2 regions of the Chelatococcus daeguensis genome follow, and region 1 is predicted to be linked to the other one. Evidence: predicted binding sites of a transcription regulator. Region 1 holds the regulator's gene; the other holds the start of a gene.
The links. The regulator LexA, encoded in region 1, represses DNA repair genes until DNA is damaged. The targets are predictions, from matches to a motif close to TGTTCNNNNTGTGTTCNG.
Positions count from the first base shown of each region.

Region 2: BOQ54_RS16155 (DNA recombination protein RmuC) is a predicted target of LexA. The motif match lies at 1,873-1,890, and genes of this name have one in related genera.

Region 1 covers NZ_CP018095.1:1,966,151-1,969,915, forward strand. The annotation lists gene BOQ54_RS09355 (ComEC/Rec2 family competence protein) at 1-1,427, shown strand, start outside; gene lexA (transcriptional repressor LexA) at 1,405-2,103, opposite strand; gene BOQ54_RS09365 (molybdopterin molybdotransferase MoeA) at 2,218-3,429, opposite strand; gene moaC (cyclic pyranopterin monophosphate synthase MoaC) at 3,440-3,765, opposite strand, start outside.
Region 2 covers NZ_CP018095.1:3,405,637-3,409,401, forward strand. The annotation lists gene truA (tRNA pseudouridine(38-40) synthase TruA) at 1-88, opposite strand, end outside; gene fmt (methionyl-tRNA formyltransferase) at 91-1,023, opposite strand; gene BOQ54_RS16150 (peptide deformylase) at 1,297-1,815, opposite strand; gene BOQ54_RS16155 (DNA recombination protein RmuC) at 1,923-3,092, shown strand; gene BOQ54_RS16160 (ribokinase) at 3,272-3,765, opposite strand, start outside.

The DNA of each region.
Region 1 (3,765 bases):
CCGCCGGCCTCTATCACATCGTGTCGATCTCCGGTCTGCACATGGCGCTCGCCGCCGGCACGGTGTTCTGGGCCGTGCGCGCGCTCCTCGCGCTCTTTCCGGCCATCGCCCTCACGTGGCCGATCAAGAAGATCGCCGCCGCGACGGCCATGGCGGGGGCCGTGGGCTACTGCCTGTTCTCGGGTGCTGACGTCGCCACCCAGCGGGCGCTGATGATGACACTGACCATGCTCGGCGCCATTCTCGCCGACCGGCCGGCGCTCTCGATGCGCAATCTCGCGTTCGCCGCCATCTTGTGTCTCGCCCTCGAGCCGGAGGCAGTGCTCGGGCCGAGCTTCCAGATGTCGTTCTCGGCAGTGGCCTGTCTCGTGGCGCTCGCGGAATGGCAGGCGGCCCGTCCGGGCAGGGGCGAGGCGTCGCTCGGTCCGGTCGCGCGCGCCCTGTGCCATGCGTGGCGATGGACCGTCACCCTCGTCGTCACGACCCTGGTCGCCTCCCTGGCGACAGGGGCCTATGGCGCCTATCACTTCCAGACGGCGATGCCGCTGAGCGTGGTGGGCAACGGCATCGCGCTGCCCTTCGTCTCCTTCATCGTCATGCCGGCGGCTGTGCTCGGGGTTCTGCTCAACCCCTTCGGCCTCGACGCGCCCATCTGGTGGCTGATGGGGCAGGGCACGGCCATCGTGCTCGCGGTCTCCCACGCCATGCAGGACTGGCGCCTGTCCGTGATGGCGATACCGGCCTTTCCGGGCAGCGCGCTCATCCTCTTCTCGCTGGCGCTGCTCGTGCTGACCATCTGCATCTCGCCGCTGCGCTGGCTCGCCGCCGTGCCCGCGGCCGCCGCCCTCGCCATCGCCGCGGGAGCGGCGCGGCCGGACATCTTCGTCGACCGCAACGGTGCGAGCGCGGCCGTCCGGGGTGTCGAGGGGCGTCTCGCCGTGCTCGGCCGCGCCTCGTCCTTCGTCGTCGCCCAATGGCTGCGCGCAGACGGCGATGCGAGGCAGCCGGGCGACGAAAGCCTCAAAAGCGGAGTCTTCTGCGACCGCGACGGCTGCACCATGCAGGCGGTCGACGGCCGCATGGTCGCCCTGGTGCGCCGCCCCTCGGCCTTCGTCGAGGACTGCCGGCGGGCCGACATCCTCGTCACTGCGCTCACCGTCCCGCCCGGCTGTGCAGCGCCCGTGGTCATCGACCGCACGAAGCTGCGCGAGAACGGCGCAATGGCCGTCATCCTCGGGAATGGCGGCAGCGATCGGCTCATCGGCCAGTTGCCCTCCGACGAGCGCCGCGCCTGGATGCAGGCGCTTCCTTCACGACCGTTGTCCACGGCGGCCGGCGCCGCGACGGGCCGGCCATCGCCCGCGTCAGCCGATGAGACGGGCGGGGAGGATCAGGAGCCCGACGTCAGTAGCGACGCAGCAGATTGACGAGCTTGCCCTGGATGCGCACCCGGTCGGGGCCGAGCACGCGCGTCTCGTAGGCCGGGTTGGCCGCCTCGAGCGCGATGGAGGAGCCGCGGCGCCTCAGGCGCTTCAGCGTTGCCTCCTCGTCATCGATCAGGGCGACGACGATATCCCCTGTATTCGCCGTATCCTGCTTGCGGATGACGACCGTATCGCCATCCAGGATGCCGGCCTCGATCATCGAATCGCCGCGCACCTCGAGCGCGAAGTGCTCGCCGCTGCCCAGCATGTCCGGCGGCAGCGAGACGGTGTGGCTGCGGCTCTGGATGGCGGAAATGGGCGTGCCGGCAGCAATCCGGCCCATGACAGGAATCGCAACTGTCTGGACAGCGGGTTCGACCGCCTGAGGCGCCGGCGCGCGCACCTTGCCAAGCCCGCCCTCGACCACGCTCGGGTTGAAGCGCCCGCGCGGGGCTGCGGCGACGCCGTCGGGCAGGCGCAGCACCTCGAGCGCCCGGGCGCGGTTCGGAAGCCGGCGAATGAAGCCGCGCTCCTCCAGCGCCACGATGAGGCGATGGATACCGGATTTCGACTTAAGATCGAGGGCTTCCTTCATCTCGTCGAAGGACGGCGGCACGCCGGTCTCACGCAGGCGTTCGTGGATGAAACGCAGGAGTTCGTGCTGTTTGCGCGTCAGCATGGCCGGCGATCTCGCTCCCCCTCGTCGAATCGCATTGTCGATGCGAGTCGAAAACAAATCATGAACGAGATTAGACGTTCCCGGTGTGTTCCGCAAGTTCGACCGAGGCGAAGTTCAGAGCCGGATGATGCGGCAGGGCTCGCCCGCCCGGGCGGCGGGGGCATGGGGCGCACGCACGACGAGCGCCTCGGCCTCCGCCATGAGGCGCAGCATGGAGCTGTCCTGGCGCGGGAAGGGGCTGGCGACGAGGGTGCCGTCGTCGGCCGTCGCGAGGCGGGCGCGCAGATAGTCCTGCCGCTCGTCATTGGCCGGCAAATCGCTGCCGAGCCGGGCCGGCAGGGTCGCGATTTCGGCCGCATCCGGATCGCCGCTCAGCGCCCGCACGAGCGGCGCGAGGAAGATGAGCGCGCACACGATGCTGGAGACGGGATTGCCCGGCAGGCCGAGCACGGCCATGGCGCTGAGGCGCCCGTGCATCAGGGGTTTGCCCGGGCGCATGGCGATGCGCCAGAAGCCGAGCTGCCATCCCTGCGCCGAAAGGGCGCGCTGCACGAGATCGTGATCGCCCACCGAGGCGCCGCCGAGTGTCACGAGCACGTCGGCCCGGGCCTCCTTGGCCGCATCGATCGCGGCAGAGAGCGCGGCGAGATCGTCACCGGCGATGCCGAGGTCGATGGCTTCGGCCCCGGCCCGTTCGGCGATGGCCGCAACGGCATAGGTGTTGGAGGCGACGATTTGATCGGGTCGGCTCGGTTCGCCGGGGCGGACGAGTTCGTCTCCGGTTGCCAGAATGGCAACGCGCGGCCGCCGCACCACTGGCAGCGCCGCATGGCCCATGGCCGCGGCGAGCGCAACTGCCGAGGGGGCGAGTTGCCGGCCGGCCTGCAGCAGGATCTCGCCTTCGCGAAAATCGAGCCCGGCCTCGCGCACGAAGCGCCCGGCCGCCACCGTCGACAGCGCTTCGATCTGGTCGCCGTTGGCGCGGGCATTCTCCTGAATCAGGATGGCGTCGGCGCCCGCCGGCAGGGGCGCGCCGGTGAAGATGCGCACGCATTCGCCGGGCCGGACCGCGCCCGCAAAGGCATGACCGGCGGCACTGGTGCCGATCAGCGAGAGGCGCGCGGGAACGGCCGTGACATCGGCGGCACGCACGGCATAGCCGTCCATCGCGGAGGCGACGAAAGGCGGCTGGGTGCGCAGGGAGGCGAGGTCGACGGCCAACGTGCGGCCGGCGGCCCTGTGCAGCGGCACGGTCTCGTGCTCGCGAACGGGGCTCGCGCCGGCGAGGATGCCGGCGAGCGCATCGGCGACCGGCGTCAGGGCCAAGCTGGCCTCCTCATGCCGTCTTCTCCGCGTCCGGCCGGTCGCCGGCGCGGAAATCGCCGGACTTGCCGCCGCTCTTGGCGAGGAGGCGGATGCCCTCGATGCGCATGGCCCGGTCTGCGGCCTTCACCATGTCGTAGATGGTGAGGCAGGCGACGGAGACGGCGGTCAGCGCCTCCATCTCGACGCCGGTCTGACCCGTGACGCGCGCCTCGCCCGTCACGCGTACGCCCGGAAGCGCCTCGTCGATGGTGCAGTCGACCTTCACCTTGGTCAGGTTCAGCGGATGGCAGAGGGGGATGAGCTCATGGGTCCGCTTCGCCGCCATGATGCCGGCGA
Region 2 (3,765 bases), 1.4 Mb from region 1:
CCTGCTGCACGGAGCGCCCCGTCTCCTGCCACTGCCAGCCGACATAGGGACTGCCGTCATATTCGACGATGAGCCTGTAGCGCGGCATGATCACGCCAGTACGGTGCCTGGCGCGAGACGGGCGCCACGCAGAAACTCCTCGCCGCTCGTCACGTCGCGCCCGGCGCGCTGCACCTGCAGAAGCTCGACGGCGCCCTCGCCGCAGGCGACGACAAGCCCGCCCGCAAGCAATGTGCCCGGCGGCCCGGCGCCGTCAGCGCGGCGCGTGCGCAGCACCTTCACGCGCTCGGCCCCCTTGCCGAGGTCGACCATGAGAAAGGCGCCGGGAAAGGGCGACAGGCCGCGCACCAGGTTGTGCACCTCGCCGGCCGGACGCGACCAGTCGATGCGCGCCTCCTCGTTGGTGATCTTGGCGGCATAGGCGACACCCTCAGCGGCCTGCGGCACGAAGGAGAGCGCATCGCGTGAAAGCGCCGCGAGCGCGCGCACCATCAGGTCGGCGCCGAGCACGGCAAGTCGGTCGTGCAGCTCACCGGCCGTCATGTCCGGAGCGATGGCGATCCGCTCCACCATCGCGACAGGCCCGGTATCGAGCCCCTCCTCCATCTTCATGACGGCAACACCAGTCTCGGCATCGCCTGCCATCACGGCGCGCTGGATGGGAGCGGCGCCACGCCAGCGCGGTAGCAGCGAGGCATGCAGGTTGAGGCAGCCGAGCCTCGGCGCCTCCAGCACCGGCACGGGCAGGATGAGGCCATAGGCGACGACCACCGCGACATCGGCCGCCAGCGAACGCAAGGTCTCCTGTTCCTCCGGGCCGCGCAGACTCCTGGGCGTATAGACGGGGATGGCGAAACGCTCGGCCATCTCGTGCACCGGCGAGCGCTTCTCGCCCATGCCGCGCCCGGCCCTGGCCGGCGCGCGGGTGTAGACGGCGACGACTTCGTGGCCCTGGCCGACGATTTCGGCGAGCGTCGGCACGGCGAAATCGGGCGTGCCCATGAAAACGATGCGCAGCGACATGGCACCTGCCGGATGTGGGGCGGCGAGCGGCGCCGCAAGCGCCCTTCCCTAAACGCCTGCGGCAGGCAAGGGCAAGCCCCATGCTCCGCGGCCGCCGCACTCTGCTGCCGCTCACAGCCGAAAGCCGCCGTTGCCGACAGAAACAGGATCTACGCGATGGCCCGCCTTCCACCCGTCATGGCCGGTGGCGTCTCGGCCATCCACGCCCTCAACGTTGCGCAATGAGGCGTCGATGCCCGCGGCTGGGGCGGGCATGACGGGCAATGGTGCTGATTACCCTGCCGCCTCGCGCCGGGCCACCTTGGAGAACTTCTTCATCACGCGGTCGCGCTTGAGCTTCGACAGGTGATCGAGGAAGAGGATCCCGTCGAGATGGTCGATCTCGTGCTGCAGGCAGGTGGCGAGCAGCCCGTCCGCCTCGATCTCCTGCGCCTTGCCGTCCAGGTCGACATAGCGAACCCGCACGCGCGCCGGCCGCTCCACCTCCTCATAATATTCGGGGATGGAAAGGCAGCCTTCCTCGTAGGTGCTCGTCTCTTCCGAGGACCACACGATCTGCGGGTTGATGAACACCATCGGGCGCTTGTCCTCGCCCTCGCGCGAGACGTCGAGCACGAGGATGCGCTTCATGACGCCGATCTGCACGGCCGCGAGGCCGATACCCGGCGCGTCATACATCGTCTCCAGCATGTCGTCGGCCAACTGGCGGATCTCGTCCGTGACCGCCTCGACGGGTGCGGACGGCTGCTTCAGGCGGGGATCGGGAATGACGATGATGCGACGGATGGTCATGGCACACGCTGGGTTGGAACACAGGCGACATAATCATTCCCGTCGCGCCGGTCAACGTGTTCCGCTTTCGTTCGCATCGGGCGCACGAATCGGCTAGCGTTGGGTGCATGAACGACATCGCCCTCACCATCGGCGCTCACGCCTTCACCTATGCCCAGGTGGCGCTCGGCTTCGCGCTCGCCGTCATCCTGCTGCTCGCGCTGCTCGCCCGCAGCACCGCCCGAGCGGGGCGCGAGCGCTCGCTGGAGGCGGCCGCCGCGGCGGAACGTGCGCGCGAGTTCGACGACAAGGTGGCGGAGATGACGCGCCTGCAGGCGGAGATGCAGGGTCGCATGCAGACGATGGCCGAGATCTTCGGCACCCGCCAGGCGGATCTCGCGCGCCTCTTGAGCGAGCGGCTCGACGGCCTGCAGCACCGGGTCGGCCAGGGGCTGGAGACGACGGCCCGCCAGACGAGCGAGAACATCGCCCGCCTCAACGAGCGCCTCGCCGTCATCGACGCCGCGCAGAAGAACCTCACCGATCTCACCGGCGAGGTGGTCGGCCTCAAGGACATCCTGGCCAACAAGCAGGCGCGCGGCGCCTACGGCCAGGGACGGATGGAGGCGATCATCCGCGACGGCCTGCCGGCGGGTGCCTATACCTTCCAGGCGACGCTGTCGAACCGTACGCGGCCGGACTGCCTCGTGCACCTGCCGGGCGACCATCCGCTCGTCATCGACGCCAAGTTCCCGCTCGAGGGCTTTTCGGCCTTTCGCGAAGCCAAAAGCGAGGAGGCGCGTCGGCAGGCCGGCCAGCGCGTGAAGGCGGATGTCGCGACCCACGTGCGCGACATCGCCGAGAAATACCTCATCCCCGGCGAGACGCAGGACATGGCGCTGCTCTTCGTGCCGTCCGAGGCCATCTATGCCGACCTGCACGAATATTTCGACGACGTGGTGCAGCGCGCACACCGTGCGCGCGTCGTGGTCGTCTCTCCCTCGCTCCTGGCGCTCGCCATCCAAGTGATGCAGACGTTGGTGCGCGACGCACGCATGCGCGAGGAGGCGCAGAAGATCCAGGTGGAGGTGCGGCGTCTGCTCGACGACGTGAAGCGCCTGAGCGACCGAGTGGAAAGGCTCGATACCCACTTCCGCCAGGCCCAGGAGGATGTGGGCCAGATCCGCATCTCGACCGACAAGATCGTCAAGCGCGGCGAGCGCATCGACGCCCTCGAGTTCGACGATGCCGAGCAGCCGCGCCCGGCCATTGCCAGCCCCGTCAGGGCGGCGGAATAGGGCACCGTTCGATAAGCGGTGCACCGGCCCATCGGGGGTCTCTTTGCGTTTCCGCCGCTCCGTCATGGCCGGCGCGTCCCGGCCATCCACGCCCTTGCGTTGCGCGATGTTCGGCGCGGCGCGGATGCCCGCGACAAGCGGGGGCATGACAGCCCATGGAAGCCGCCGGCCTCACATCCTCAAACGAACTGCCCCGCCACCAGCGCCTCGATCGCCGCCTTGTCCGGAATGCTCGGCTGCGCGCCGGCCTTCGTGCAGGCGAGGCTGCCGGCGGCAACGCCACGTTGCAAGGCTCCGGTGAAGCCGTAGCCACCGGCGAGCGCTGCGGCGAAAGCGCCGCAGAACGTATCGCCCGCCGCCGTCGTGTCGACCACCGCGACGGGCGGCGCCGGCACGGCCCGGCGCACCCCGCCCGTCCAGGCGACGAGCCCTTCGGCTCCGAGCGTCACGATGGCCGCGATGCCGTGGCGGGCGTCGATCACGCGGGCGATGGCATCCGGGTTGCCTTCCGCGATGCCAAGGGCGTCGGCCATGACCCGCGCCTCGTGCTCGTTCATGACAAGGATGTCGAGGAGGGCCACGAGTTCCGGGTCCGGCCGTCCTGCCGGGGCGAGGTTGAGCATGACGCGCGCGCCATGAGCCTTGGCGATGCGCGCGGCGGCGATGCACTCGG